Linked DNA regions of Paractinoplanes brasiliensis. The protein of the gene in region 1 interacts with the protein of each later gene in a pairwise test. Links are inferred from orthologs where the notes say so. Each region holds a gene or a part of one and is shown in the gene's direction. Other genes may lie near its edges.

Region 1 (15,248 bases):
CGGTTCTCCCCGCTGCCGCTGCCCGACTCCAAGCAGCTGCGGCTCAAGCGTTACCACCCCGACTCGGTCTACAAGCACGCCACCGACCAGGTGAGTGTGCCCCGGCCCAGCACCCGGCGCGTGGGCGGCGAGCCGCTGCGCGACCAGGCCCTGCTGGAGTGGTGCGCCCAGCTGCTCAAGGACGTGCTGGGGGAGGTGCCGGCGCCTGTCACGGCTTCATAGCTCCAGTCTGCCGGCGCTTCTGCCGGGGCCGGGTGATCTGTCTCATAACCTTCGTGAGAGAGTCAACGTCATGCAGCGTGCTCGCCGACTGGCATCCATCGTCGTCGTTGCGTGTCTCGGGGTGGGCGGGCTTTCCGCCTGCCGGTCCGAGCCGTCCGTGGCCGCGTACGTCGGCGACAGCGTCAAGGTCACCGAGGCCCGGGTGCAGGAGGTCTGGGACAACGCGTCGGCCGAGCTGACCCGCGCGGTGGCCGAGCAGCCCGACGCCCGCGACGGCGCCCCGGCCATGCCGATCACCCGTGCCGAGATCGTCCGCACGCTGGTCGGCCATGACGTGCTGGCCGACGTGGCCGAGCGCGAGGGCGTGACAGCGCCGGCCGACCTGGCGCTGTCCGACTACGCCACCCAGCTGCGCCTGCCCCCGACCGCTGAATACGTCCGCCTGTACGCCGAGACCGACGGCCTGCTGCGTGCCCTGCGCGCCAAGGTGCAGGCCGGCGCGCCCGACGCCACCGAGGACGACCTGCGCCAGGTCTTCAACGTCCTGATCACCTCGGGCGAGGTCCCCGCGGGCACGACGTTCGACCAGTTCAAGACCCAGCTGCCCGCCGAGAACCTGGCCCTGGTCAAGACGGCCGCCGCGGTGCGCAAAGAGGTCGCCGAGCTGACCGACACGCTGGACATCACGGTGAACCCGCGGTATCAGCCGCTCAGCATCCCCGTCCTGGAGTTCCAGACCCAGCAGGGTCAGCTGAAGCCCCTGGTCAACGTTCCGCTGGGCGAGGCCACCGACAGCCCGGTCACCGACATCTCCTGACGGCTTCCGTAAACGGGCCCGGTCTTCCACGAAGGCCGGGCCCGTTCCGGCTCAATCCGGGGGTGGCAGAGTTGCGGGCATGACCGCACGGATCTTTCTGCTTGTCACATCACCCCGCCTCCCTGCGGGCCTGCTCACCGCGGCCGCCTGGGATGTCGTGCGGAACCACCCGGTGTTTGCCGGGGCCGAGAGCGAGCAGGCCGAGGCGCTGCGCAAAAGCGGTGTTCCGGTCACCGTGGTCGACAGCGATCCCGAGCGGCTGATCGCCGAACTGGCGGCGGTTGACGACCACCACGGGGCCGGGGACCGAGGGGTTGTGTGGCTGGCGGGGCCGACGGGCGACGAGGCGTTCGCGCGCGGCTTGGGGCTCCGGCTGGCGCGCGAGCCGGGACTGGCCGAGCTGGAGCTGATCTACGGCTCGTGGGATCCGCCCGGGGCCCGGCTGCTCGACGCCGTCGCGGTGATGGACCGGCTGGCCTCGCCCGGCGGCGACCCCTGGAAGCGGGCCCAGACGCACCGCACGCTGGCGCCGTACCTGCTCGAGGAGAGCTACGAGGCGTACGACGCGATCGAGTCCGACGACACCGACGCCCTGCGCGAGGAACTGGGCGACGTGCTGTTGCAGGTGGTCCTGCACGCGCGCCTGGCCGAGGAACTCCCCGAGGACGAGGCCTGGAACATCGACGACGTCGCGGGCGGGCTGGTCGACAAGATGGTGCGCCGCAACCCGCACGTGTTCGCGGGCGTCGAGGTGGCCGACATCGAGGAGATCACCCGCAACTGGGACTCCATCAAGAAGGCCGAGAAAGTCCGCGACTCGGCGCTCGACGGCATCGCGCTCAGTCAGCCGGCCCTCGCCCTGGCCGCCAAGATCCTTCAGCGTACGGGCCGGGCCGGGCTCACCGCCCCGCTGCCCGACGGGTCCGACGTCGGTGCCCGGCTGTTCCGGATCGTGGCCGAGGGCGGCGACGCCGAGCAGGCACTCCGGCGCACGGCACTGGAGTACGCGGAGGCCGTACGGGCGGCGGAAAGCACAGCCAAGGCGGCAGAACCCAGAATTGTCGGACCCGCCGAGTAGGTTTCACGACATGCCGGAGTTCGTACCGCTCGCCGAGCGCATCGTCGACGCCCTGCTCGAAAGCAACCCCGGGCTGGCCACCTATTCGGGTGATCACCGGTTCGACGACCGTCTGCCCGACCTGTCGCCCGGCGCGGTCGACGCCCAGGTGGCCATGCTGCGCGACGCGACCGACGCGTTGTCCGGGGTCGATGCCGACGCGCTCGAGCCGGAGGATCAGGTCGATCACGCCATTCTCAGTGCCATGGCCGAGCGAGGCCTGTTCGAGCTGGGCGACGTCCGCGAGCACGAGTGGAATCCGCTGGAGCACAATCCCGGCCCGTTGCTGCACGCGCTGATCTCGCGCCAGTTCGCCCCCGCCGAGGAACGCCTGGCCGGCCTCGGCGGCCGGCTCGCGGCGATTCCCGACGCGCTGGCCACGGCTCGGGCCGTGCTGCGTGACGTGCCGCGCATCCACGCCGAGACGGCGATCGGCCAGTTCGCCGGCACGGCCGCGCTGATCCGCGATGACCTGCCCGCCCTCATCGAGCAGGAACCCGGCATGCGCAGCGCCCTCGAGCCGTCGTCGGCGGCCGCGCTCAAGGCCCTCGACGAGTTCGACGGCTGGCTGCGCGGCCTGATCGACAGCGGCGAGCCCGGCCGTGATCCGCGTCTGGGCCGCCCCCTGTGGGAGGCTCGGCTCTGGCACACGCTCGACACCGAGTTGCCCGCGGCCGAGGTGTTGTCACGCGCCGGGGCCAACTTCGAACGGGTCAGCGAGCGCCTGCGTGAGGCGGCTGCCGAGCTGACCGGCGGTCCGGCCACCGCCGAGACGGTCCGCCAGGCCCTCGACATGCTCGGCGAGCAGCATCCGGCCAACGACACGATCGTCGGCCTGGCGCAGGTCACGATGCGGGAGGCGACAGAGTTCGTCCGCAAGCACGACATCGTGTCGCTGATCGACGACCCGTGCGTGATCGAGGAGATGCCGGAGTTCGCCCGCGGCGTCGCCGTGGCCTATTGCGACCCGCCCGGCCCGCTCGAAACCGCCGACGTGCCGACGTTCTACTGCATCTCGCCGACCCCGTCCGACTGGCCGGCCGAGCGGGTCGAGTCGTTCTACCGCGAGTACAACGACCACATGCTTCGCGACCTCACCGTGCACGAGGCGATGCCCGGCCACTTCCTGCAGCTCGCCCACTCCCGGCGTTTCCGGGCTGCGACCAGGGTGCGCGCGCTCGGCTGGTCCGGCCCGTTCGTCGAGGGCTGGGCCGTCTACTCCGAGGAAGCGATGGCCGACCTCGGATTCGGCGGCCTGCCGGTGCGTCTGCAGCAGCTCAAGATGCAGCTGCGCATGAGCCTCAACGCGATCATCGACCAGCTCGTCCACTGCGACGACCTGCCCGAGGCCGATGCCATGGCCCTGATGACCGGCGGCGGCTTCCAGGAGGAAGGCGAGGCCGCCGGAAAGTGGCGCCGCGCCCTGCTCACCTCAACCCAGCTCTCGACCTACTTCGTCGGCTACACCGAGGTCGCCGCCATCGCCGCGGCCCGCCCCTTCGGCGCCACCCCCAAGGCCTGGCACGACGCCATGCTCGCCCACGGCTCCCCACCCCCACGCCACCTCCGCACCCTCCTCGGCGTCTGACCAGCCCACACCGCCCACCCCTGATGTGCGCCACCGGGCCACGTAGGCAATAGGGGTCGGCGCGCCGTACGGCAGGGGCGCGGGAGGGGTGGCGTTGGGTGCGGATTGGCCGAGCTGCGCTGACGGGGCGGGCTGCGTAAGGGCCGATGAGCTGTGCGGTGCGGCTGTGAGGCCGACGAGCCGAGCTGGGCGGAACTGTGGAAGCTGATGAGCCGCGCCGGCCGGGGGCAGGGCTGCGGGACTGATGACCGTGCCCCGGGCCGGGCGGGTTGCTGGCGGTCAGCCGCCGAGTTCGGCTTTGCGGCGCAGCAGGGTGGAACGTTTGCGCAGCGCCGTGAGCAGGTTGGTCACCGCCGCGAGGCCGAGTGCGCCGATGACGGCGATCAACCACGGCCGTACGGGGGGCGCCACGATCACGGCGCCGAGCGTGAACACGGCCCACGCGGCCAGGGCCAGCATGCCCGCCACCACACGGTCACGCGCGTACAGCGGTGTCCGGCGGGTGATCGCCCACAAGCCGACCACCGTCCAGCTCAGCCCGATGGCGATCAGGACGGCGAAGGCCACGCCCGTACGGGTCGGGAGCGCGGGCTCGGTCGCCCACAACAGTGCGATCAGCGCGCTGCCGACGAAGCCGGTCAGGGCCGCCACCACGTACGCGATCCGGCGCACCGGCGACAGCCGAGCGTCGAGTCGTCCCAGCACGTCCTCCGGTGTCATGCCTCGTACCCCTCTCGTGTCAGTTCCTCCCGAAGCAGCCGCCGGGCCCGGTGCAGCCGCGACTTGATCGTGCCGACCGGCACCCCGCAGATCTGCGCGCAGACGTCCAGCGGCTGGTCCTCGAGGTGGAAGAGCAGCAGCACCTCGCGTTCCGGGGGCGGCAACGCCGCCAGCGCCCCCGCGATCACCTCCCGGTCGATCACCGCCGAGATGTCGTCGTAAGCGCTCCCAGGTGAAGGCGCCCCCGACAAGGACGCCCTCGGCAAGGGCGTGCCCGGCAAGGCCGCCCCGGACGAGGGCGACGATGACGGCCGCGAGGGCGAGGGCGACGAGGACGGCGACGGCGACGGCGAGGGTGACGACGACGGCGAGGGTGACGGCGATGACGGCGATGACGGCGGCGGCGACGATGGCGATGACGGCGGCGGCGACGATGGCGATGACCGCGGCGGCGACGATGGCGAGAGCGACGGCGAGGAAGGGCTCGCGTAGGCCTCGCGAAGGCGGTTCATCACGGCCCGGCGGGCGATCGTGAACAGCCAGGGCGCGAAACGTCCCGGTTCCCGCAGCCGGGGCAGCCCTTTGACGACCGCCAGCCAGACCTCCTGCACCACGTCGTCGTCACCGCGGCCGAGCATCCGGGTCACGTATCGCTCGACCGGGCCGTGCCATGTGCGGACCAGTTCCGCGAAGGCGTCGCGTTCGCCCAGCTGACAGCGGACGACCACCAATTCGTCGGTCATGTGCACCTCCCTGCAGAGTTCAGTCGGGAGGGACCTGCGAAAGGTTCGCTACTTCGTCGACTTGTCGATCAGCCTGGCCGTGGGCGGCACTTGGAAGGCGTCGTCCGGCACGTCCTCGCGGTAGGCCGTGAGGGCCTGGTCGATGCGCTTGCCGGCGATGGTGGCGGTGAAGCTGGCCAGCGCGCCCTCGTTGGTCACGCACAGGTCGAAGGCGTCGGCCGCGGCGCCGTCGACGCCGCTCAGCGACAGGCAGGTGGCGTGGCGGCCGGCGATCGTCGTGTCGTGCTGGGCGGTTTCGACCACCGGGTCGAGCGCGGCTGTGGCGAGCATCGCCTGGACGGCCTCGGCCGAGATCAGGGGGCCGGTGTCGAGCGAGGCGGCGGCGGCCGGGTCGGCGGCGGTCGACTCGCAGGTCGAACCCGCGCACCTGACGGTCACCGTCGAGGTCGCGATCAGGCGGCCGCCGGGATAGACGTACGACGCCCGGAACGGCTGCTGAGCGCGGTGCACGGTGGCGATCTCGCCGCCGGTGACCTGGTATTTCGCGGAGTATGTCAGGCCGGAGCCGGTCGCCAGCTGCCCGGCCGTCTCGGTGATCAGCGAGTCGCGGCTCAGCGGGGCCGCGCTCGCCTCGCCGACCTCACCGCAGCCCGCCGTGCCGAGCAGCGCCAGGCACGCCGCGGTCAGGCCGGCGGCGGTCAGGCGCGAGACGATGGGCACGTCTGACACCATGGCTCATGCCCGCAACCCCAGGCAAACCAGTTACTGCGAGGCTGCGCTACGTGCACGTGCCATCAACTGCTCGCGCATGATATAGCGCCGGACAACGCGGGCCGAGTGCTCGTCGGCCCCGGCGAAGACGGCCACCATCTCGACGATCATCGGGCCGCGGTGCGGCAGCTGCTGGCGCATCGAGCTCACCTTGACAGCCTGGGCGGCGAACTCGACCACCTCGTCGCCGAGCTGGATGCGCAGCGTCAGTTCGGTGCCCGGGGGCACCTCGACGTCGGTGAACTGCGCCCGGACGGCCCGCTCGCTGAGGTCGCGGACGAAACCCTGGGCCGGGCCCTCCGGCAACATCAGCACGACCGGCTCGCCGCCGCCGCCGCGTACGAAGTCCCGGCTCTGTTCCAGGGAAGCCTCCCCGGCCAGCCGTACCTCGACCCGGTTGCCGTCGATCGCGGTCACGTTCGCGAGGGAGGCGTAGCGGCCGCGCGGGGCGGTGGCCCAGCGCAGCGTCACCGTCGAGTCGGCCGGTGGCATGTTGTCGAGGGCCAGCGAGAGCGTGAGGACCGGGCCGGCGGTCTGCACGACGCGAACTCCGGGCAGCGTTTCGCCGTACGAGGTCATCTCGATGAACGACCCGTCGGCGGGAAGCGTAGGTGTGCTCATAGTGCCCGGGTAATCGGTGACCCCGGGCCGGACCTGAGACAAAACCCAAGGGCAACCGTACGAGCGCGGGGACGGCTCGATACGCTCAGTGCCGTGGTCGGCCGCAGGGTCGCGGTCGGTGAACAGCAGCCTCGGCAAGAGGTAACGGCAGCCGGCATTTCAGTGATGGCTGCCTTGACAGAGGGAGCGACACGACACATGGCCACCATCGAAGCGATCGTCGCGCGCGAGATCCTGGACTCCCGGGGCAACCCGACCGTCGAGGTCGAGGTGGGGCTCGACGACGGCACGGTCGGCCGCGCCGCGGTGCCCTCGGGCGCCTCCACCGGCGCTTTCGAGGCGATCGAGCTGCGGGACGGCGACAAGGGCCGTTACCTGGGCAAGGGCGTCGAGAAGGCGGTTGCGAACGTCGAAGACAAGATCGCCGACGAGCTCGTCGGCTACGAGGCCAGCGAGCAGCGCCTCATCGACCAGAAGATGCTCGACCTGGACGGCACCGCCGACAAGAGCGAGCTGGGCGCCAACGCGATCCTGGGCGTGTCCCTCGCGGTGGCCAAGGCGGCCGCGCTGAGCGCCGAGCTGCCGCTGTTCCGCTACGTCGGTGGCCCCAACGCCGCCGTGCTGCCGGTGCCGATGATGAACATCCTCAACGGTGGCGCCCACGCCGACTCGAACGTCGACGTGCAGGAGTTCATGATCGCGCCGATCGGCGCCCCGACCTTCCGCGAGGCCCTGCGCACCGGCGCCGAGGTCTACCACGCGCTCAAGTCGGTGCTGAAGAAGAAGGGCCTCTCGACGGGCCTGGGCGACGAGGGCGGCTTCGCCCCGAGCCTGCCGTCCAACGCGTCCGCCCTCGACCTGATCGCCGAGGCCGTGCAGGCCGCCGGCTTCTCGCTGGGCAGCGACATCGTCCTGGCCATGGACGTCGCCGCGACCGAGTTCTTCAAGGACGGGTCGTACGTCTTCGAGGGCAACCCGAAGTCGACCGACGAGATGATCGCGTACTACGCCAAGCTGGCCGCCGACTACCCGATCGTCTCGATCGAGGACCCGCTGTCCGAGGAGGACTGGGCCGGCTGGAGCGCGATGACCACGGAGCTGGGCGACAAGATCCAGATCGTGGGCGACGACCTGTTCGTCACCAACCCGACCCGCATCGGCCGGGGCATCGCCGAGAACGCGGCCAACGCCGTGCTCGTCAAGGTGAACCAGATCGGCTCGCTGACCGAGACGCTCGACGCCGTCGACCTGGCCCACCGGGCGGGTTTCAAGACGATGATGAGCCACCGTTCCGGTGAGACCGAGGACACCACGATCGCCGACCTGGCCGTCGCGGTGGGCAGCGGCCAGATCAAGACCGGCGCCCCGGCCCGGTCCGACCGGGTCGCGAAGTACAACCAGCTCCTGCGCATCGAGGAGCAGCTGGAAGGCGCGGCCCGGTACGCCGGTGCGGGCGCTTTCCCGCGTTACCGCACCGCGTGACGAACGCCCGCTAGATCATGGAGTTGTGGCGTCCGCGGAAACGGGCATAGGTTTCAGCGGGCGCCGCAACACGTGACGGAGGGGTTGGGGTGACGACACAGCGACGATCACCGAGCGGTCAGGGTCCGTCCCGCCGCCCCGGATCGTCGCGCGCCCACACCACCGGCCCTGTCCGGAATACCGGAAATATTCGGCGCGGTGGCGGAAGTAGCGACGCGGGCCGCGACAGTTCGAAGCGCGATCCCGAGCCGACCGATAAGTCACGAAAAAACCGGCAAATCGGTAAAAGCGCCAAGGATGGCGATAAATCCGGTGAGACGAGACGCGGAGGCGCCGGCGGCGATGGTGGCCGCGCGGGTAGCAGGTCCGGCAGCGGCGCGAGCGACGGGTTCCGTGGCGGCGCGACCCGAAGCGGTGCCGGCCGGACGGGCAACGGCAGGGCGGGCGGCCCGACCAGGAGCGTCAAGCGGACCGCGCTCAATCGTCCCGCGGCCTCCCGGCGTACGGGAAACGCAGGCCGGGGCGCCACCAAGCGCACCGTCGCCCCGCGGCCGCGAGCACTGACCGGCCGCGCGACGGTTCTGATCGTCATCTTCGTCGCGCTGGCCCTCGCCTACACCTACCCCCTGCGGGTCTACCTGGCCCAGGAGTCGCAGATCGCCCAGCTCGAGGCCGACCAGGCCGAGCAGCGGGAGCTGATCGCACAGAAGGCGCAGGAGCTGCAGAAGTGGCAGGACCCGGAGTACATCCGGGCCCAGGCCCGCGAGATCCTGTTCTACGTACGATCGGGGGAGACCCCTCTCCTGGTGTTCACCGACCCGGCTGGCGCCGCCGCCGAGGCCGGTCAGAAAGCCCCGGCGGCCGCACCCGACCGCTGGTACGACACGCTGTGGAGCAGCGTCCGAGCCGCCGACGCGGAGTCCCCCGACTGAAATGCCTGAACCCACCGAAGAAGATCTGGAAATCGTCAAGGCCCAGCTCGGCCGCCCTCCCCGCGGCACCCGTGCGATCGCGCACCGCTGCCCCTGTGGCAATCCGGACGTGGTCGAGACGGCTCCCCGCCTCGACGACGGCACCCCGTTCCCGACGCTCTACTACCTGACCTGTCCGCACGCCACCGCCGCGTGCAGCCGTCTGGAGTCGGCCGGGGTCATGCGTGACATGCAGGACCGCCTGGCGACCGACCCCGAGCTGGCCGCGCACTACGCGCGGGCCGCCGAGGACTACCTGGCCCGCCGCAAGGCCATCGAGGACGTGCCGGAGATCTCACATGTCGCCGCGGGCGGCATGCCCGATCGGGTGAAGTGCCTGCATGTCCATCTCGGGCACGCGCTCGCGGCCGGGCGCGGCGTGAATCCTTTCGGGGACGAGGTCCGCGACGTCGTCGAGCCGTGGTGGGCCGAGGGCCCCTGCGTCAAACGGGAAGACTGACGGTGGAGATCCGGCGCGCGCGCACCCAGGACATCCGGGCGATCCGCGCCCTGGTCGACGAGTACACGGCCGACCGGCGGCTGCTCAGCAAGGCGACGGTCACCCTGTACGAGTCGGTGCAGGAGTTCTGGGTCGCCGTCGACGAGCGCGATCGCGTGGTCGGCTGCGGCGCCCTGCACGTGATGTGGGAGGACCTGGCCGAGATCCGTACGGTCGCGGTCGATCCGGCTCACCGGGGGCAGAAGATCGGTCACCGCATTGTCGACCGCCTGATCGAGGTGGCCCGCGAGCTGGGGGTGGCGCGGGTGTTCTGCCTGACGTTCGAGACCCGGTTCTTCGGCTCGTTCGGGTTCACCGAGATCGACGGCGCTCCCGTCCCGCACGCCGTCTACGAGCAACTTCTTCGCTCGTACGACGAGGGTGTGGCCGAATTCCTCGACCTGGAACGGGTCAAGCCCAACACGCTGGGGAACACGAGAATGCTGCTGCACCTATGAGGGTGGCCGGGATCGACTGCGGCACCAACTCGATCCGCCTGCTCATCGCGGACGTCGGCGACGGCGGGCTCACCGATGTCGCCCGCCGCATGGAGATCGTTCGCCTGGGCGAGGGGGTCGACCGCACCGGGCGTCTGTCCAAGGGCGCCATATCCCGTACGCGGAAGGCTCTGCTGGGTTATGCCGCGGAGATCGCCGAGCTGGGCGTGAACCGGGTGCGCATGTGCGCGACGTCGGCCTCGCGCGACGCCGAGAACGCGCAGGAGTTCCGGGACATGGTGCGCGGTGTGCTCGGCGTCGACCCCGAGGTGATCACCGGTGACGAGGAGGCCCGGCTCTCGTTCACGGGCGCGGTCGCCGGCCTGAGCGCCGAGCGGCCCTGCCTCGTGGTCGACATCGGCGGCGGCTCGACCGAGTTCGTCACCGGCTCGGACGGCGTCGACCACGCGATCTCGATGGACATCGGCTGCGTGCGGATGACCGAGCGCCACATCCACAGTGACCCGCCCTCGGCTGCGGAGATCCACAACGCCGTACGGGACATCACCGCCGCGGTCGACATCGCGCTGACCGCTGTGCCGGGTCGCGAGGCGAAGACCCTGGTGGGCCTGGCGGGCACGGTCACCACCGTCACGGCGCTGGCGCAAAACCTTCCCTCTACGATCCCTCGCGCATCCACCACGCCGAGGTGAGCCTGGCCGACGTGTCCCGCGTGACCGCCGAGCTGCTGGCCATGCCGGTCGCCGAGCGCCTCGCGCTGCCCGTCATGCACCCGGGCCGGGCGGACGTGATCGGCGCCGGCGCCCTCATCCTCCGCACGATCATGGAGCGCTCCGGTCACGAGTCGGTCATCGCCTCCGAGCACGACATCCTCGACGGCATCTGCTTCAGCCTCGCCTGAACTGTCCGTGGCCGGGCGGGTACTACTGTCGTCTTGACGGTATTTCGCATTGCGAAGTACTGTCCATCGCGTGGATACGACCCAGCTGCTCAAGGGGGTCCTCGACCTGGCCGTGCTCGCCGCCCTGCGCGACGAGGACGGTTACGGCTACGACATCCTGCGCCGCCTGCGCGCCGCCGGGCTCGAGGACGTCGGCGACGCCTCGGTTTACGGCACACTGCGCCGCCTGTTCGCCGGGGGCTATCTGAACAGCTACGTCGTTCCGAGCATCGAGGGCCCGCACCGCAAGTACTACGGGCTCAACACGGCCGGCCGCGCCGAGTTGCAGCGATCGGGCAAAGTGTGGCACGGCTTCGCATCCACGATGGACGATCTGCTTCGCGAGCGGGAGACGGCGTGAACTCCACGGCACAGGACGAGATCACCGAGTACGTCGAGCGGGTCCGCGCGGCCCTGGCCGACCTGCCCGAGGCCACCCGCGCCGAGCTCCTCGAAGACCTGCCGGAGCACCTGGCCGAGATCCGCGCCGAGGACACGGTCACCCTGACCGACCGGCTGGGCACCCCGGAGGCGTACGCGGCCGAGCTGCGCGCCACCGCGGCAGGTTACGTGGGCGGCTTCCCCGAGCCGCCCAAGAGCCCATGGGTGACCCCGGCCGAGGTGCGGGCGCAGGTGATGCGGGTGCTCGAGCCTGCCGACGTCAGGATCGGTCCGGTGATCGGCTACCCCCGGGCCAGCGACTTCCTGCGGCTGCTGCTCCCCGCGTGGTGGGTGCTGCGCGGCTACCTGGGCGCGATGGCGGTGGCCTACCTCTTCGACGCCAGCGGCAACCGGCCCGGCCTGCTGCCCCGCATCGGCGGCAGCACGCTGGTCGCGTTGATCCTGCTGGCCGGCTGTGTCATCGCGTCGATCCTGGTCGGACAGCGCCGCCTGGGCCGCGAGGGCTGGCAGCGCTACGTGCTCAACGTCGGCGCGGTGTTCCTGGTGCTGTTCGCGATCGGCGTGTTCTTCAGCGCGGACAGCGACGTGCGCAACCCCGGCTACGACGACGCGGGCTACTCCGGTGGCAACCCGTACGACTACATCACCGACGTCTTCGTCTATGACAGCACGGGCAAGCTGGTGCCTGGCGCGCGCCTGTTCGACCAGGAGGGCGCGCCGATCCAGATGGGCAACGCCTGGTGCGAGGACCCGGAAACCGGCGAGGGTTCCCACTCCCGCTCGATGGGCTACCCGTACTGCCCCGAGGCGGCGCCGTTCGGGGCGCCCTCCGCGGGCAGCGGCGGTGTTCCCGAGCCGGACGCCACGGACGACGGCTCGGCGAGGCCGCCCGCTCCGGCCGGCTCGGCGACGTCACCGTCGGCTCCGAGTTCGCCCGCAGCACCGCCCGAGTCGCCCGGCGCGCCGACCGTGACGCCGCCCACCCCGGCCGGCCGCTGAACGGGGTCGCGAGGATTCTTCGCGGTCGCTACTGTCTGCTCCGCTGATCCGGCCGCCCCAGGGCCGGGCCGCGGAAAGGACCACCCTGTGAGCGACGCGCCCCCGCCGCCTCCCGACCCCACCTTCGCGCCGCAAGCGTCCTTCCCGCCTCCGGTTCAACCCCCACCCACCGACGGCCTGGCCGTCCCGCCGGCCCCGGCCCCGGAATACGCGCAGCCGGGCGCTTCGCAGAGCCCGCTCGCATCGCAGCCGAGCGCCCTGCAGAGCCCGCCCGTGCCGCAGCCCGGTCAGCCGCACCCCGGCGGGCCGGGCTTCTGGCAGCCTGCCTACGGTGCGCCGCCGAGCCACACCGGCTACCCGCCCCCCGGCCCGCCGCTCGGTCAGCCCGGTTATCCATCCGCCGGCCGGCCCTATCCCGGCCAGTCCTTCCCGGGTCAGCCCTACCCCGGCTACCCGCAACCGGGCGCGCCCGGCACCAGGAACACCAGCGTCCTCAAAATCGTGCTGCTGGCGGTCGGCCTGGCCGGGGTGCTGCTGGTCGGCCTCGGCGTCTTCGGGGTGAGCGCGATCGTCGCCGCCGCGGCCGACCCGGCCAAGGGTGCCCAGGCCGGCGACTGCCTTGCCGCCGTGGGCCCGGTGGCCGGCTCCGGCACCACCGAGACCTCCGCCGAGGTGGTCGAGTGCTCGTCGGCGCGAGCGGAGTACACGGTGGTGGCCCGCGTCGAGGGCGAGAGCTCCCCGAACAGCACCGCCTGCGACAGGTTCTTCCCCGCCGACGAGCCCTTCTACGTCTACGGCAGCACCGCGGGCGACGGTTACGTCCTCTGCCTGCGCCCGAATGGCTGACGGCAGGCTCGCCACACCACGGGCCGGTCACTAAAGTCGCGGCTGCGACCACCCGCTGGAGGAGGACCCCCCGTGAGCACTGCAGTTAAGGCCGAAGCGTCCCCGTCCCGCCGGGGCGGCATGGTGGTCGCGGCCGTCGTCGCCGGGCTGGTCGTGGCGGCGGCGGTCTACGCGCTCAGCGGTTTGTTCCTCGGCGGTGACGGCGCCCGCGACGCCAAGGCCGGTGACTGCATCGCCTCCGACAAGAAGGTCGAGGACGAGGGCACCACCGAGACCGGCGCCGACCTGGTCGACTGCTCGTCGGCCGAGGCGCGGTTCAGCGTCGTGGCGCGGGTCGACGGCGAGAACTCGACCCAGAGCGATTCCTGTAACAAGTTCTTCCAGGAGAAAGAGGAGTTCTACGTCTACGCCTCCCGCGATGACGAGGGCTACCTCCTGTGTCTCAAGCCCAGGGCGTAGAAAGATCCGGGTGAGCCCCACTCGTACGCCCGAAGAAGCGCAAGCCGCCGCGGCCCAGGCGGCCTCACTCAGCGTGCTGGACGCCGAGGTCGCGGGTTGTTTCGCCTGCCCGCGCCTGGTCGCCTGGCGTGAGGAGGTCGCCGTCACCAAGCGTGCCTCGTTCCGCGACCAGGATTACTGGGGGCGCCCGGTCCCCGGTTACGGCGTTGCCGACCCCGAGATCGCCATCCTCGGCCTGGCGCCGGCCGCGCACGGCGGCAACCGCACCGGCCGCATCTTCACCGGCGACCGTTCGGGTGACGTCCTGTTCGCCGCGCTGTACCGCGCGGGCCTGGTCAACCAGCCGACGAGCGTCTCCGCCGACGACGGTCTCACGCTGCGCCACTTGCGGATCTTCGCCGCCGTCCGGTGCGCCCCGCCCGACAACAAACCTCTGCCGGAGGAGCGCGACACCTGCGCCCCCTGGCTGCACCGCGAGCTCGAACTGATCCGCCCGACCCTCAAGGCGGTCGTCGCGCTCGGGGCTTTCGCCTGGCAGGCGTGGTGGCCCGCGATGACCGCGGTCTACGGCACCCGGCCGCCGGTGCCGCGCCCGAAGTTCGGTCACGGCGCCCGGGTCAGCCTGCCGGGTGTGCCGGATCTGCTCGGCTGCTTCCACGTCAGCCAGCAGAACACCTTCACCGGTAAGCTCACCCCGGCCATGCTCGACGACGTCTTCGCCGAGGCGAAGCGGCTGGCCCAGATTTCGTAGAGCCCCAAGGTATGTAGAGCCCCAAGGTATTTCGTAGAGCCTCAAGGTAAGGACAGATGACCCTCGCGGCAGTGCGACGATGGTGGCCCGTGGCCGCCGTCCTCGTGCTGCTCTTCGGCACCGCGCTCGCCGCGACCAGGTCCGAGCCCCGCCTCGAGCAGATCGTCCGCGACGAGCCGACGGCCCAGGCGCCGCTGCTGCCCACCGCGGTTCCGTCCGGCGTGCAGACCAGCCCGCCGCCCCCGCCCGAGCCGGCCCGCGGCCTGCCCGACTGGATCAACACGGCCGCCCTGGTCGTGCTCGGTGTGGTCGTCGTGATCGTCCTGGTCCTGCTGATCGTTTCGCTGCTGCGGGACCGCCGGCGCCGCAAGGGCCGGAACAAGCGTGACCGCAAGCGCCCGGCCGACCAGCCCCGTACGGCCGAGGAACTGGTCGCCGCCCTCGACGCCGGCCTCGAGGAGCTGTCCGACACCGACCGCGACCCGCGCCGCGCCGTGATCGCCTGCTGGGTGCGCCTCGAGCAGGCCGCCGCCGCCGCGGGCACTCCCCGGCACCCCGGCGACAGCCCCACCGACCTGGTCGGCCGTCTGCTGAGCGAACAGCAGGTCGACGCGCGGGTGCTGGCCGCCCTGCTCGACGTCTATCGCCAGGCCCGGTACGCCACCCACACGGTCGACGACCAGATGCGCCGGCAGGCCCGTTCGGCCCTTGAGCGGCTCCGCGCCGACCTGGGCGCGGGGGTCCCGGCGTGAGCACGGGCGGGCTGGAGTCGCTGTTCGGCGAGCGCGACGAGGTGATCGCCGACGAGCCGGCCCCCGAGCGCCGGCGGTCGTGGACCGGCT
Region 2 (15,114 bases), 3.3 Mb from region 1 along the record:
CGGCCGGGCCCAGCGCCGCGTTCAGCGCCACGTGCCGGCCCGGACCCAGCGCCCGGCCCAGGGCCCGGTCGACCCGATCCAGGTCGCGGGCGTCGGCCACCACGATCACCACGCCGCGCCCGCCGCGCACGGTCGCCTCAGCGGCCTCGGCGATGCGGCTCGCCCACTCCTCCCCGGGCAGCGCCGCCCAGACCGCCCGCGCGTTGCGCCCCTCGGCCAGCGCCCGAAGAAAAGCCCGCCCGGCGACGTAGTTGCCCCACCCGTCGGAACCCTCACCCACGGCCGGGTCAGCCCCACCCTCGAATCCCGCGGGTGTGCCGCCCGCCGGCGCCGCGTGTGCCGCACTCTTCACCCCGGCGTGAGCGACATGCTGAGGCGCCGCGTGTGTGGCCTGCTCTGCCCTTGTTTGTGCAGCGCGCTCTGCCTCCGCGTCTGTGGCCTGTTCTGCCCTTGTTTGTGCGGCGCGTTCCGCCTCCGCGTCTGTGGCCTGCCCCGCCCCTGTGTGTTTGCCGTTCGCCTGCGCTGTGGCGCCGTCTGCGCTCAGAGGGGCAGCGTCTGCGCTTGCAGGGGCGACGTCTTCGCCCTCCGCGGTCGTGTCCTCAACCGGTTCGTCGCCGGAGGGTGATTCGGGGGTTTTTGAGGCTTGGCCCTCGACCCGGGCGTGGCGTGGCGGGACGGCCAGCCGGAGGACGTCGTAGAGGTTGCCCGCGTAACGGTCGGCCACGGCCCGCGCGGCTCGGGCGATCTCGGGGTCGAGGACCCGTTCGGGCGAGACCACCCGGTCGAGATAGGCCAGCTTGCCGCCGTGGGGCGAGGACTCCGCCCGCTCGAGCAGGAAGCCGCTGATCAGCTGCCCGGCGAAGCGAACCCGCACCCGGACCCCCGGCTGGGCCGCTTCGTCGTCGGCCGCCGGCACCAAGTAGTCGAACGGGCGATCGAGGTGGGCCAGGGGCACGTCAACACACACGCGTGCCACGGGGAGCCTCTCGGCCGGCACCCGTTCGCTGCGTCCACCCTTTGTCGCCATCGCCGAACATTCTGCCCGCCCCCTCCGACAATCCCGCTCGCTCCCACTCGCCGGCGCTGCGAAGGGATGCCCGTTGGGTGTCGTGGTGGAAGGGGGCGGCGTAAGCGGTGGAGGGGGAGCCGGCTGAGCGCGAGTGGTGGGAGGGTGCGGGTTGGCGCGGCGGGCGGCGGCTCGGGCGGATCGTCACGCCAGTCATGCAGTCTCCCGGCGGGACGGCGTACGGGATGTGGGTGGGCCGGCGTGACCGGGAGCACGGCTGGGGCGTGACGCGACCCGTGGCCGGGCCAGGGCACTCCGTAGACTGGTCGGGTACCGAGCCGAGATGTCAGGAGTCTGCCCGCGTGACCGTCCAGTCCATCCGTCTGTTCGGCGATCCGGTGCTCCGGACGCCGGCTGATCCCGTCGTCGACTTCGACAAGGAACTGCGCACCCTGGTCAAGGATCTGACCGACAGCATGCTCGACGAGGGCGGCGCCGGGCTGGCCGCTCCGCAGATCGGGGTCGGGCTGCGCGTGTTCACGTTCGACGTGGACGACGTGGTCGGGCACATCGTCAACCCGGTGCTGTCGTTCCCCGACGACGAGGAGCAGGACGGGCCGGAGGGCTGCCTGTCGATCCCGGGCATCTACATCGACACCAAGCGCCGGCAGAACGTCGTGGCCGCCGGGTTCAACGAGCACGGCGACCCGATCCAGATCGTCGGCACGGGGCTGATGGCGCGTTGCGTCCAGCACGAGACCGATCATCTCGACGGCGTGTTGTTCCTCGACCGGCTCGACACCGCCGCCCGGAAGGACGCCATGAAGCAGATCCGCGCCGCGGACTGGTACGACGCGGGCAAGCCGCCGACGATCAAGGAGAGCCCACACGGTCGTGGCCTCTTCGGTCTGGGGCGGTGAGCGGTTTGCGCCTCGTTTTCGCCGGTACGCCGGCAGTGGCCCTGCCCAGTCTCGACGCGATCGCCGCCTCGGGGCACGAGTTGCTCGCCGTGGTCACGCGGCCCGACGCCCCAGCCGGACGGGGCCGCCGCCTGGTGCGCTCGCCCGCCGCCGCCTGGGCCGACGAGCGGGGCATCGACGTGCTCACGCCCGAGCGGCCGCGCGAGCCCGAGTTCCAGGAGCGTCTGCGCGCGCTCGCCCCCGACTGTGTGCCCGTCGTGGCGTACGGCGCGCTGGTGCCGCCGAGCGCCCTCGAGATCCCCAAGCACGGCTGGGTCAACCTGCACTTCTCGCTGCTGCCCGCCTGGCGCGGCGCCGCTCCCGTGCAGCACGCCGTCCTGCACGGTGACGAGGTGACCGGCGCGAGCGTGTTCGAGCTCGAGGCGGGCCTCGACACCGGCCCGGTCTACGGCACGCTGACCGAGGACATCCGCCCCACCGACACCTCTGGTGACCTGCTCGAACGGCTCGCCACCGAGGGGGCCGGGCTGCTTGTCGCGGTGCTCGACGCGATCGAGGCCGGCACGGCTCGCGCGCACCCGCAGCCGGCCGACGGCATCACCCTCGCGCCCAAGCTGACCGTGGAGGACGCGCGTATCCGCTGGGGCGACCCGGCGTTCGCGGTCGACCGGCGGATCCGGGCGTGCACCCCGGCGCCGGGCGCGTGGACGACCCTGCGTGACGACCGGCTCAAGCTGGGCCCGGTCAAGCCGGTGGCCAACGGCCCCGAGCTGGCGCCCGGTGATCTGCTGGTCGAGCGGACGCAGGTGCTCGTCGGCACGGCGACCACCCCGGTGGCGCTGGGCGAGGTCCGCGCCGCCGGCAAGAAGCCGATGGCGGCGACCGACTGGGCTCGTGGCCTGCGCATCCAGCCGGGGGAGAAGCTTCAGTGACCGAGCACAAGGCAGGGCGGCCGCACGGGTCGGGACGCCCCCGGCGACCTGGTGGTCCGGGGTTCGACCGGGACGCGCGTTCGGGCCGGGCGCCCCGGGGCGGGCGGCCACCGTCGGATCCGGCGCGGCAGGCCGCGTACGAGGCGATTGCGGCTGTGCACCGCGATGACGCGTACGCGAACCTGGTGTTGCCCGAGATCTTGCGGGGGATGGCGCTCAGCGGACGGGATGCCGCGTTCGCGACCGAGCTGACCTACGGCACGTTGCGGCTGCTGGGCACCCTCGACCTGATCGTGGCCGACGCGGCCGGGCGCGAGGTGTCCCGGATCGACCCGCCGGCCCGCGACGCGCTGCGGCTGGGCGCCTACCAGCTGCTGCACACCCGGGTCCCCGCCCACGCCGCCGTCAACCAGACCGTTGACCTGGTGCGTTCGGTCGCGCCCGGCGCGGCGGGGTTCGCGAACGCGGTCATGCGCACGATCGCCGAGACGCCGCTGGACAAGTGGCTCGAACGGCTCGCGCCCGACTACGAGACCGACCCGATCGGCAACCTCGCGGTGCACCACAACCATCCCGAGTGGATCATCAGGGCGTTCTCCGAGGCGCTGGGTGGCGATCTGGCCGACACCACCCGGTTGCTGATCGAGGACAACCAGCCGCCGGTCGTGCACCTGTGCGCGCGTCCGGGGCGGGCCGACGCGGTCGACCTCGCCGATGAGGTGGGCGGCGTGCCGGGCGCTTTTTCCCCGTACGCGGTCTATCTGAACGGTGGCTCCCCGCGGGAACTCGCCGCGATCCGTGAGGGACGCGCGCACGTGCAGGACGAGGGCTCGCAGCTGGTGGCGGCCGCGTTGCTGGCAGCGCCGATCGAGGGGCAGGACGCCCGTTGGCTCGACCTCTGCGCGGGGCCGGGCGGCAAGACGGGCCTGCTCGGGTCGATCGCCGCCGGTCGCGGGGCCGAGGTGACCGCCGTCGAGGTCGCTGAGCACCGGGCCCGGCTGGTGGAGCAGGCCACCGAGGGCATGCCGGTGACCGTGCTGCCGATGGACGGCCGGTCGGTGGGCCGCGATCCCGACCTGCCCGAGGAGTCGTTCGACAGGGTGCTGGTCGACGCGCCGTGCACCGGGCTGGGTTCGTTGCGGCGGCGGCCCGAGTCGCGCTGGCGCCGGCAGCCGGCCGACCTGCCGCCGCTGACCAAGCTGCAGCGGGAGTTGCTGGTCGCGGCCCTGCGGGCGGTGCGGCCGGGCGGCGTGGTGGCCTATGTGACGTGCTCGCCGCACATGGTCGAGACCCAGGTGACCGTGACCGAGGGGTCGCGCCGCAGCGGGGTCGAGGTCGACTTCGTGGACGCGCGGCCGCTGCTGCCGCCGGGCATGCCGGGTCTCGGTTCGGGTCCGACGGTGCAGCTCTGGCCGCACCGCCACGGCACCGACGCCATGTTCCTGGCCGTCCTCCGGAGGACGAGTTAGCGACAGAGGTAGTGGATCTTCCGCTTGCAGGTGGCGGCCCGTTCGCTCTCGAACGGGCCGTCACTCTATCGGTTGTCGCCACCGAAGCTGTCCCTGTTCACAGCAGCGGGGTTATCCACAGGCGGGAAGAGCGAAGGCTCCGGAGGCCATAGACTTCGTCCCGTGGAGCCATCACTGATCATCGCGCCCAGCATCCTCGCCGCCGATTTCGCCCGCCTCGCCGACGAGGTGCACGCCATCGAGGGTTCGGCCGACTGGGTGCATGTCGACGTCATGGACAACCACTTCGTGCCCAATCTGACAATTGGCCTTCCGGTGGTGCAGAGTCTGCGCAAGGCGACCAGCATCCCGTTCGACGTGCATCTGATGATCACGGATCCCGAGCGCTGGGCGCCGGGTTACGCCGAGGCCGGGGCCTACAACGTCACCTTCCACGCCGAGGCCACCGACGACCCGGTCGCGCTGGCGAAAACCCTGCGTGCGGCGGGGGCCAAGGCCGGCCTGGCGATCGACCGGGACACGTCCGTCGAGCCCTATCTCGATCTGCTGCCCCATGTGGACACCGTGCTGATCATGACGATCAAGGCCGGGTTCGGCGGCCAGAAATTCCTGCCCGAGACGCTCGGCAAGGTACGCGAGGTACGCCGCCGTATCGATGCCGGTCAGCTCGAGGTGCGGCTGGAGGTGGACGGCGGCATCGCGGCGGACACAATTGAACAGGCCGCCGAGGCGGGCGCTGACGCCTTCGTGGCCGGCACGGCGGTCTACGGCGCGCAGGACCCGGCCGAGGCAATTCGTAAGCTGCGCGCACTGGCCGGAGCGGCCACGGGAGCGGGAGGAGTCGGATGAGCACTGGGGTCGCTGATCCCAAGCCGGAGGAGCTCGGTCCCGAGCCCGAGGACCGCCCCGACCTGATCCTCGTCGTCGACGACGATCAGGACATCGCCAGCTTCGTCGAGTTCAACCTCAAGGTCCACGGGTTCGAGGTGATCCGCGCCCGCGACGGCGAGGAAGCGCTCGACCTGATGCAGAACAACCGGCCCGACCTGGCCGTGGTCGACTGGATGATGCCGCGCATGGACGGTGTCGAGCTGACCCGCCGGTTGCGCGCCGAGCCGCTCACCTCGGCCCTCCCGGTGATCATGCTGACCGCCAAGAGCATGACCGTCGACAAGGTGGTGGGCCTGACCGCCGGGGTCGACGACTATCTGGTCAAGCCGTTCGACACGGCGGAACTGATCGCCCGGGTGTCCTCGACGCTGCGGCGCAACAAGGAGTTCCGCGAGGTCTCGCCGCTGACCGGACTGCCCGGCAACGCGCGGGTACGGCGCGAGATCGCCGACCGTATGAAGCTCGGCGGCGAGTACTCGGTGGGCTACATCGACGTCGACAGGTTCAAGAGCGTCAACGACGTGTACGGCTTCGACCGGGGCGACGAGTTCATCACGGCGCTCGCCCGCAGCCTGCACCGCGCGGTCACCGCGGTCGGGCCGCCGTCGATCTTCCTCGGGCACATCGGCGGCGACGACTTCGTCTTCATCTGCACGCCGGATCAGGTGCTGCCGCTGACCAAGCGCACCGTCACCGACTTCGAGCAGGCGGCCGACCAGCTGTACGACAAGCGGGACGCCGAGCGCGGCTACATCGAGGTGCCCGACCGCCGCGGCAACAAGAACAGGGCGGCCCTGGTGACCCTGTCGATCGGGGTGGCCCAGGCGACGGTCGAGGGCCGCCGCTTCACCGACCCACGTGTGGTGATCGCGGTCGCCTCCGAGATGAAAAAGGTCGCCAAGTCCCAGCCCGGCTCGTACGTGGCGATCGACCGCAGGCGCGCCGACGGCGAGGAAGCCTGACGAAGCACGAAGCACGAAGCACGACGCACGCACGGACGACGCACGGACGACGGACGCACGGACGACGGACGCACGCCACGGACGCACGGACGCACGGACGCCACGGACGTACGGCGCTGTGGTGCGCGCCGCACGGGAAGGCGGTGCGGTGGCGGCAGTAGCGGTCCGGGTCCCGGCCGAGGGGCGGGGTGCCGGGACGAGCTGCTGCGAAAGTGCTGGTCAAGGGCAATACACCCCAGACGGGTGTGAGATGCCTCGCCTGAGGGGTGTCAAAAATTCGTAGGCGTGCAAAACTCGGAGTTGACCCACCACGCGCTGGCGGGACTCGGTGAAATTCCGAACCGGCGGTGATCCGATCGTGAGATCGGTAAGCCCGCGACCCGGACGTCGTTTACCCAACGGCGGACGGTGGATCTGGTGAGAACCCAGGGCCGACGGTTGATCAGGCAGCATCCTGGTCAGACAGTCCGGATGGGAGACAGCGCGCGGAATCGGACCGTGGGCGCAGCCTGAACGCAGGCTCGCCGACGACCGGGGTGCGCGAAGCGTACCTTTCTGCCCGGTTCCCGGCGTTTCCTCCCCCTTGCACAGCGCGTGACCGTGCCGCGCCGTGAGAGGAAGACACCGATGGTGACCGAGGACGAGGCGATGCGCCGCGCGATCGCGCTGGCCGCCCGGGGCCTCGGCACGACGAGCCCCAACCCGGTGGTCGGCTGCATCCTGCTCGGCAGCGACGGCGAGATCGTCGGTGAGGGCTTCCACGCGTACGCCGGTGGCCCGCACGCCGAGATCGTCGCCTTGGCCCAGGCCGGCGACCGCGCGCGGGGCGGCACGGCCGTCGTCACCCTCGAACCCTGCAACCACACCGGCCGCACCGGCCCCTGCAGCCACGCCCTGATCAACGCGGGCATCCGGCGGGTGGTGATCGCCGTCGACGACCCGACCCCGGTGGCCGCCGGGGGCGCGGTCACCATGCGCGCCGCCGGGCTGCAGGTTGAGACGGGCGTGCGCCGCCTGGAGGCCACCGAGGGCAACGTCGCCTGGCTGACCGCAGTGCGCCGCGGCCGCCCGTACGTGACCTGGAAGTTCGCCGCCACGCTGGACGGGCGCTCGGCCGCCGAGGACGGCACCAGCCAGTGGATCACCTCGGCCCCCGCCCGCGCGGACGTGCACGTGCTGCGCGGCACGGTCGACGCCATCGTGGCCGGGGTCGGCACCGTCCTCGCCGACGACCCGCAGCTCACGGTCCGCGATCTCAAGGACGGCGCCCTCGCCATCAAGCAGCCGCTGCGTGTGGTTGTCGACTCCGACGGCCGTACGCCGGAAAAGGCGCGGGTGAGGGACGCCGCCGCGCTCACCTGGATAGCCACGACCCGCGAGCTCGGCGCCGGCCCGGACGGCCGCGTCGACCTGAACGCGCTGCTGGCCGCGCTGTTCGGCCGGGGCATCCGCTCGGTGCTGCTGGAGGGCGGCCCCACCCTGGCCGGCGCTTTCCTCGCCGCCGGGCTGGTCGATCAGGTTATCGGTTACGTCGCGCCCAAGCTGCTCGGCTCGGGCCGGGCGGCCCTGGTCGGCGCGGGGGTCGCCACCATCGCCGACGCCATCGAGCTCGACCTCAAGGACATCGCGCAGATCGGTCCCGACCTGCGCTTCACCGCGGCCCTCCGGATGAAGGAGAGCTGATGCGAGCACAGACCGAAGGAGAGCGGATGTTCACGGGCATCGTCGAGGAACTGGGCGAGATCGTCCGCCTCGAGCACACCACCGACGACTCCGCGGTGCTGGCCGTCCGGGGGCCGCTGGTCACCGAGGACGCGCAGCACGGCGACTCGATCTCGGTCAACGGCGTCTGTCTCACCGTGATCGACAACGTCGACGGCGTGTTCACCGCCGACGTCATGGGCGAGACGCTGCGCCGCTCGTCGCTGGGCGCGCTCGAGGTGGGCAGCCAGGTCAACCTGGAGCGGGCCGCCGCGCTGGGCAGCCGCCTCGGCGGTCACCTGGTGCAGGGCCACGTCGACGGGGTGGCCCGGGTGATCGCCCGCGAGCCCGCCGCCGACTGGGAGGTCGTCCGCTTCTCGCTCCCCGCCGAGCTGGCGAAGTACGTGGTCGAGAAGGGCTCGATCACCGTCGACGGGGTGTCGCTGACCGTCATGGCCGTCGACGACGACACGTTCAGCATCGGGATGATCCCCACCACGTCCAAGCTGACCGTGCTCGGCAGCAAGCAGCCGGGCGAGCCGGTGAACATCGAGGTCGACGTGATCGCCAAGTACGTGGAGAAGATGCTGGGAGGCCGCAATGTTTGATCAGGTCGAGCGGGCGATCGCGGACATCGCGGCGGGACGCGCGGTGATCGTGGTCGACAACGAGGACCGCGAGAACGAGGGTGATCTGATCTTCGCGGCCGAGAAGGCGACGCCGGAGCTGGTCGCGTTCATGGTCCGCTACACCTCGGGCTACATCTGCGTGCCGATCACCGAGGAGGAGGCCGACCGGCTCGACCTCCCGCCGATGTTCCACACCAACCAGGACGCGCGCGGCACCGCGTACGCGGTCACCGTCGACGCTCGCGAGGGCGTGACGACCGGCATCTCGGCCGCCGACCGGGCCCGGACGATCCGCCTGCTGGCCTCGGCGGAGACCAAGCCGTCGGATCTCTCCCGCCCCGGCCACGTCGTGCCGCTGCGTGCCAAGCCCGGTGGGGTGCTGCGCCGGGCCGGGCACACCGAGGCCGCCATCGACCTGGCCGAGCTGGCCGGGTTGCGTCCCGCCGGGGCGCTGTGCGAGATGGTCAACGACGACGGCACCATGCAGCGCCGCCCCGACCTCGAGAAGTTCGCGATCGAGCACGACCTGACACTGATCAGCATCACCGAGCTGATCGCCTACCGCCGGCACCGCGAGACCCAGGTCGAGCGGGTGGTCGAGACCCGGCTGCCGACCGAGCACGGCCTGTTCACCGCGGTCGGCTACCGCTCGCTGACCGACGACAGTGAGCACGTGGCGCTGGTCTTCGGCGAGCTGGGCGACGGCGAGGACGTGCTGGTGCGGGTGCACTCCGAGTGCCTCACCGGCGACGTCTTCGGCTCGCAGCGCTGCGACTGCGGCCCGCAGCTCGACGCCGCCCTGCAGCGGGTGGCTGAGGCGGGCCGGGGCGTGGTGCTCTACATGCGTGGGCACGAGGGCCGGGGGATCGGCCTGCTCCACAAGCTGCAGGCGTACCAGTTGCAGGACCGCGGTTTCGACACCGTCGACGCGAACCTCGAGCTGGGCCTGCCGGCCGACGCGCGCGACTACGGCACCGGCGCGCAGATCCTGTACGACCTGGGCGTGCGCTCGATGCGGTTGCTGACCAACAACCCCGCCAAGCGCGCCGGGCTGGAGGGCTACGGCCTGACCATCACCGGCCGGGAGGAGCTGCCCGTGCGCCCGCACCCCGAGAACGTGCGGTACCTGCGCACCAAGCGCGACCGCATGGGGCACCTGTTCGAGGCGTTGGGCTGAATTCCTTCCCCGTACGGGCGAGGATGAGTTTTCACAGAGGGGGACACATGGCCGGGTTCGGGGATCCGCATCTGGAGACGGTCGACGCGGCCGGGCTACGGCTCGGGATCGTCGGTTCACGCTGGCACTCCGAGCTGGTCGATCACATGATCGAGCGGGCGCGGGCGGCGGCCGAGGAGTGCGGCGTCACGGACGTCACGGTGGTGCGGGTGGCGGGCTCGGTCGAGCTGCCCGTCGTGGCGCAGGCGCTGGCCCGCAAGTGTGACGCGGTGGTCGCACTGGGCGTGGTGATCAAGGGCGAGACCGACCATTTCAAGTACGTCTGCGACTCGGTGACCGCGGGCCTGACCCGGGTCGCGCTCGACGAGCAGACCCCCGTCGCGCACGGCGTGCTCACGGTGATGAGCCTGGGCCAGGCCCGCGACCGGGCCGGCTTGGAGGACTCGGTGGAGGACAAGGGCTGGCAGAGCACGGTCGCCGTGCTCGGCACAGCCCTCGCCCTCCGCGAGCTTGCCAAGCCCTGATCAGAGGTTCTGCACCTGGATCTCCTGGTTGACCGGCACGGCGAAGCAGTCCTGGTCGTCGCAGCCGGTCGCCAGGATCGCCAGCGTCGCCTTCCTCGGCTGGAAGGGCGCGCCGGTGATCTTCGCGGTGACCCGGGCCATCTCCAGGAACGGAGCGCCGGTGCAGGTCACGTCCTCGGTGACGGTCCCGCTGGCGCGCAGCCCGTCGTTGCGCACCTGGTTGAGCGTGACGGTGACGGTCGCGTTGTAGCCGGCCGGGCAGCTCAGCCCGTACGACACGTCGACCGCGGCGCCGCGGGCCACGCGCACGGCCCACAGGACGTCGATCTCGGCGTCCGCGGCGGCCAGCGCCGGGACGGCCCCGAACAGGGAGAACATAGCGGCGGACAGGGCGGAGACAACAGCAATACGTCGGCGCACGACAACCCCCTAGCTGATGCGGATCGACTCGTCGAACGGGATGGTCACGCAGCTCGTGTCGTCGCAGACCGTCCGCACCGTCCGCGCGGTCGCCTGCCCCACGATGAACAACGCGCCGGCCAGGTCACGGTCGACCCGCATCTCGGTGGCGGCCCAGTCGCCCGTGCAGTCGACCCGCTTCTGCCGGGTGCCCTGCGCGATGCGGTCACCGTTGGCCGCGGTGACGGTTACGGTGAGCTGGATCCTCGCCCCGGCCGGGCAGGTGTAGCTGATGTTCACCAGCACCCGGTCGCCCTGCCGGCGGCGGTCGACGGAGTCGATGCGGGTTGCCGACGGGCCGGTGGCGGCCTGCGCGGCCGGCGCGACCAGCAGGGACCCGGTGACCAGAGCGGCCAAGAAGGCGGACAATGCCAGAATTCGGCGCATAACGGTCCTCTCTCAGGGCAGAGGGCCGCCTCCCCGTATTCGGCGGTTCACCCCCGTGCCCGCGGTAGCACCATGTCATGCACCAACATCAATGCGCCAGGACTTTTGGGCGGATTCAGAGCCGGCCGGCCTCGATGATCCGGGCCAGGAACTGGCGTGTACGGGCCTCGACCGGATCGCCGAGCACCTGGTCGGGCGGGCCCTGTTCGAGGACGCGGCCCTTGTCGAGGAACGCGACCCGGTCGGCCACCTGCCGGGCGAACCCCATCTCGTGCGTGGCCAGCACCATCGTCATGCCCTCGCCCTTGAGGTCGCGGATCATCGTGAGCACCTCGCCCACCAGCTCCGGGTCGAGCGCCGAGGTGACCTCGTCGAGCAGCAGCAGCCGGGGGCTGTTGACCAGCGCCCGCACGATCGCGACGCGTTGCTGCTGCCCGCCGGAGAGTCGATCGGGATAGCTGCCCGACTTGTCCGCCAGGCCGACCCGCGACAGCCACTCCATCGCCTGGTCGCGCGCCTCCCGCGCGGGCCGCTTGTGAACCCGTACGGGGGCCAGGGTGATGTTGTCGAGAACGGTCATGTGCGGGAACAGGTTGTAGCTCTGGAAGACCAGACCGATCTTCTGCCGTACGGCGTCGGGGTCGACCCGCGGGTCGGTGATGTCCTCGCCGTCCAGCCGCACCACCCCGTCGTCGATCTCGGTGAGCAGGTTGACGCAGCGCAGCAGTGTCGACTTGCCCGAGCCGGAGGCCCCGATCAGCGCGACCACCTCGTGCTCGTCCACGTCCAGCGAGAGGTTGTCGAGCACCACGGTGGCGCCGAACGTCTTGCGGACGTCGGTGCAGGACAGCAGCATCAGGTCCCCGCGTTCTGCCGGCGCGCGGCTCGTAACGTCACCCAGTCGGTGACCCCGATCAGCGGCAGCGCGAGCAGCACGAAGAGCACACCCGCGACCACGTACGGGGTGAAGTTCGCCGTGCCCGCCTGGTTGATCTGCGCCGCCCGGATCGCGTCGATCGGCCCCGCCAGCGAGATCAGCCCGACGTCCTTCTGCAGGGCCACGGTGTCGTTGAGCAGCGGCGGAGTGACCCGCCGGATGGCCTGCGGCAGGACCACGTGGCGCATGGTGCGGCGATAGCTCAGCCCGAGCGAGCGGGCCGCCGCCACCTGGCTCGGGTGCACCGACTCGATGCCGGCCCGGAACACCTCGGCCAGGTACGCCCCGTACGTGACCACGATGGCCGCCGCGCCGAGCACCGTGACGCCCGGCGTGCCCTGCAGCCGCAGACCGGGGATGCCGAACGCGAACAGGTAGATCACGATGATCAGCGGCAGACCGCGGAACGAGTACGTGTACGTGGTCGCCAGGGCCCGTACGGGGAAACTGACCGGGCCTCGCAGGGTGCGCAGGATCGCGATGAACAGGCCGAGCGCCAGCGCGCAGATCGTGCAGATCACCATCAGCCGGATGTTGAGCCACAGCCCGGACAGGATCGACGGGTAGTTGTCCCGGCCGGTCAGCGCCTTGACAGCGATGTCGGTGTCGAAGAACGACGCCTTGACCCTGTCCCAGCCCGGCGAGCCCGTGACCCCGAGATAGAGCAGCAGCCCGACGACGGCGGTGGAGAGCGCGGCCAGCAGCGTGGAACGGATCGCCCGCTTGCGGCGATAGGCGATCCGTTCCAGCTGAATGTCGCTCGGCTGGTGGACGGAGCTCACTGGAGTTCGGGGGCCCCGTCCGCGCCGGCCAGCCAGGTCTTCTCGAGCACGGCCAGGGTGCCGTCCTGGCGCAGCTGGTCGACCGCGGTGCTGACGCAGCCGGTCAGCGCCGAACCCTTGTCGAGCACCAGGCCGAACTGCTCGGGCACGCCCACCTGCGGCAGCTGCCCGACGATGACGCCGTCCTTCAGCTCGGCCGCTGTCATGTAGAACGCGGTCGGCAGATCCACCACGATGCCGTCGACGGTGCCGTTGACCAGCGCGGCCTTGGCGTCGTCGTTGTTGTTGAACACCGACGGCTGGGCGCTCGGCTTGATCAGGTCGGTGATGGCCTGGTAGCTGGTCGTGCCGACCTGGGCGCCGAGCTTGGCCGCCTGGAGATCGGCAAGGGTCTTGGCATTGGCGATCTTCGAGCCCTTGGTGGTGATGACCGTCTGCCGCACGAGGTAGTAGGGCGACGAGAAGTCCACCGCGTTACGCCGTTCGGGCGTAATCGAGAACTGGTTGATGTCGAAGTCGAACGCCTTCGGGCCGGGGGCGACGGCGTTGTTGAACGTCACAGAGGTCCAGATCACGTTGTCGGGCGAGTAGCCCAGACGCTGGGCCACCTGGTACGCGACGGCCGATTCGAACCCCTTGCCGTTCTTGGGGTCGTTGTCGGAGAACCACGGCTCGTACGCCGGGTTGTCGGTGCCGATCGTCAGCTTGCCGGCGGTCTTCGTCGCCAGGGCGCCGGCAGGGCAAACGTCCGCGGAAGCGCTGGTCGTCGCGGTGGGGGCGGCGTTTTCCTCGACGGGCGAGCAACCCGCGAGGGCGGCGAGCGCGAGCACGGCGCCGCCGGTTGTGAGGAGGGTGAATCGGCTGACCATGCCCGGGAGCCTAGGGCACGTCTCACCTGCTGGGGCCGTTCGTCGCCATCCCGTGACGAGTTGGCAAAATGGCCGCCGTGAAGACGTTCGAAGAGCTGTTCGCCGAGCTTCAGGCGAAAGCGGCGGAGGGGACCCCGGGTTCCGGCACCGTCGCCGCCCTGGAACGCGGAGTCCACTTCATCGGGAAGAAGGTCGTCGAAGAGGCGGCCGAATCCTGGATGGCCGCCGAGCACGAGGGCCCCGAGCGGGCCGCCGAGGAGATCTCCCAGCTGCTCTACCAGGCCCAGGTCCTGATGATCGCGACCGGGCTCGAGCTGAAGGACGTGTATCGACATCTGTGACGTGTCCTCCCCGCCTCATACTCACGAGCAAGGAGCACGTCCGTAATGCTGCGCATCGCCATTCCCAACAAGGGCACCCTGTCCCAGCCCGCGTCGCAGATCCTGCGCGACGCCGGTTACCGCCAGCGCACCGACCCCAAAGACCTGATCTGCCGCGACGAGGCCAACAACGTCGAGTTCTTCTATCTGCGTCCGCGTGACATCGCGACGTACGTGGGCTCCGGCGACCTCGACCTCGGCATCACCGGCCGCGACCTGCTGGTCGACTCCGGCGTGCCGGCCACCGAGATGCTCGACCTCAACTTCGGCGGCGCCACGTTCCGCTGGGCCGTCCCGACCGGCTCGTTCACCTCGGCCGACGAGATCGGCGGCAAGCGCATCGCGACCGCGTACCCCGGGGTCGTGCAGCGTTACCTGGCCGAGCACGACCTCAAGGCCGACGTCGTGCGGCTCGACGGCGCGGTCGAGAATGCCGTCCGCCTCGGTGTCGCCGACCTGATCGCCGACGTGGTCGAGACCGGCGCCACGCTGCGCCAGGCCGGTCTGGTCACGATCGGCGACCCGCTGCTGCGCTCCTCGGCCATCCTGATCGGGCGGGCCGGGCGCGACCACTCCGGCGCGGCCCAGCTCATCCGGCGGCTGCAGGGCGTGCTGGTGGCCCGCAACTACGTCATGCTCGCCTACGACGTCCGCGCCGACCTGCTCGACCACGCGACCGCGCTGACCCCGGGCATCGAGTCGCCGACCGTGTCGCCGCTGCACCGTGAGGGCTGGGTGGCCGTCGAGGCGATGGTTCCCCGTACGGGCATGCACCGCACCATGGACGAGCTCTACGAACTGGGCGCCCGGGCTATCCTGGTCACCGACATCTCGAATTGCAGGCTGTGATGGTCACCTATCGCCCCAAGAAGATCCGTGTCGTCGCCATCCCGATCGCGGCCGCCGTGGTCGTGCTGTTCACCGTGCTCAGCTTCGGCCTCAAGGGTTCGGCCGGCTTCGACAACTCGGGCTCGTTCCAGCGCGGCGACCAGGCCGCGATGATCGGCCTCGGCATCCTGATCGGCCTCGGCGTGCTGGCCTTCCTTCGTCCCCGGGTCACCGCCGACGAGGAAAAGATCAGCATCCGCA

What was found.
Region 2: the proteins of eno (region 1) and rpe interact in binary tests that used the Escherichia coli proteins (3 or more experiments, as listed by UniProt). The link is inferred for Paractinoplanes brasiliensis from one-to-one orthologs.

Annotation. Positions count from the first base shown.
Region 1 is NZ_SNWR01000001.1:2,595,207-2,610,454, reverse strand. What follows is about bases 6,026-8,939. They hold eno (phosphopyruvate hydratase), read left to right. Parts: upstream 6,026-6,797; coding sequence 6,798-8,081; downstream 8,082-8,939. Other genes in these bases: C8E87_RS44575 (FtsB family cell division protein), read left to right, coding at 8,171-8,939; C8E87_RS11535 (PilZ domain-containing protein), read right to left, coding at 6,026-6,599. Also shown: mfd (transcription-repair coupling factor), read left to right, coding at 1-222; C8E87_RS11565 (hypothetical protein), read left to right, coding at 293-1,039; C8E87_RS11560 (nucleoside triphosphate pyrophosphohydrolase), read left to right, coding at 1,119-2,117; C8E87_RS11555 (DUF885 domain-containing protein), read left to right, coding at 2,128-3,744; C8E87_RS11550 (hypothetical protein), read right to left, coding at 4,024-4,464; C8E87_RS11545 (RNA polymerase sigma factor), read right to left, coding at 4,461-5,207; C8E87_RS11540 (hypothetical protein), read right to left, coding at 5,256-5,927; more of C8E87_RS11535, read right to left, coding at 5,970-6,025; more of C8E87_RS44575, read left to right, coding at 8,940-9,013; C8E87_RS11520 (DUF501 domain-containing protein), read left to right, coding at 9,015-9,512; C8E87_RS11515 (amino-acid N-acetyltransferase), read left to right, coding at 9,515-10,009; C8E87_RS11505 (PadR family transcriptional regulator), read left to right, coding at 10,981-11,310; C8E87_RS11500 (HAAS signaling domain-containing protein), read left to right, coding at 11,307-12,350; C8E87_RS11495 (LppU/SCO3897 family protein), read left to right, coding at 12,438-13,196; C8E87_RS11490 (LppU/SCO3897 family protein), read left to right, coding at 13,269-13,655; C8E87_RS11485 (uracil-DNA glycosylase), read left to right, coding at 13,666-14,406; and 2 more genes. UniProt on the Escherichia coli protein: Catalyzes the reversible conversion of 2-phosphoglycerate (2-PG) into phosphoenolpyruvate (PEP). It is essential for the degradation of carbohydrates via glycolysis.
Region 2 is NZ_SNWR01000001.1:5,866,538-5,881,651, forward strand. Bases 3,553-6,332 are described here. They hold rpe (ribulose-phosphate 3-epimerase), read left to right. Parts: upstream 3,553-4,489; coding sequence 4,490-5,176; downstream 5,177-6,332. Other genes in these bases: C8E87_RS26655 (RsmB/NOP family class I SAM-dependent RNA methyltransferase), read left to right, coding at 3,553-4,327; C8E87_RS26665 (GGDEF domain-containing response regulator), read left to right, coding at 5,173-6,180. Also shown: C8E87_RS26640 (primosomal protein N' family DNA-binding protein), read right to left, coding at 1-1,027; def (peptide deformylase), read left to right, coding at 1,369-1,926; fmt (methionyl-tRNA formyltransferase), read left to right, coding at 1,932-2,858; more of C8E87_RS26655, read left to right, coding at 2,855-3,552; bifunctional diaminohydroxyphosphoribosylaminopyrimidine deaminase/5-amino-6-(5-phosphoribosylamino)uracil reductase RibD, read left to right, coding at 6,808-7,863; C8E87_RS26675 (riboflavin synthase), read left to right, coding at 7,890-8,489; C8E87_RS26680 (bifunctional 3,4-dihydroxy-2-butanone-4-phosphate synthase/GTP cyclohydrolase II), read left to right, coding at 8,482-9,687; ribH (6,7-dimethyl-8-ribityllumazine synthase), read left to right, coding at 9,735-10,211; C8E87_RS26690 (hypothetical protein), read right to left, coding at 10,212-10,631; C8E87_RS26695 (hypothetical protein), read right to left, coding at 10,641-11,057; C8E87_RS26700 (amino acid ABC transporter ATP-binding protein), read right to left, coding at 11,173-11,913; C8E87_RS26705 (amino acid ABC transporter permease), read right to left, coding at 11,913-12,776; C8E87_RS26710 (ABC transporter substrate-binding protein), read right to left, coding at 12,773-13,645; C8E87_RS26715 (phosphoribosyl-ATP diphosphatase), read left to right, coding at 13,723-13,986; hisG (ATP phosphoribosyltransferase), read left to right, coding at 14,032-14,874; C8E87_RS26725 (PH domain-containing protein), read left to right, coding at 14,874-15,114. UniProt on the Escherichia coli protein: Catalyzes the reversible epimerization of D-ribulose 5-phosphate to D-xylulose 5-phosphate.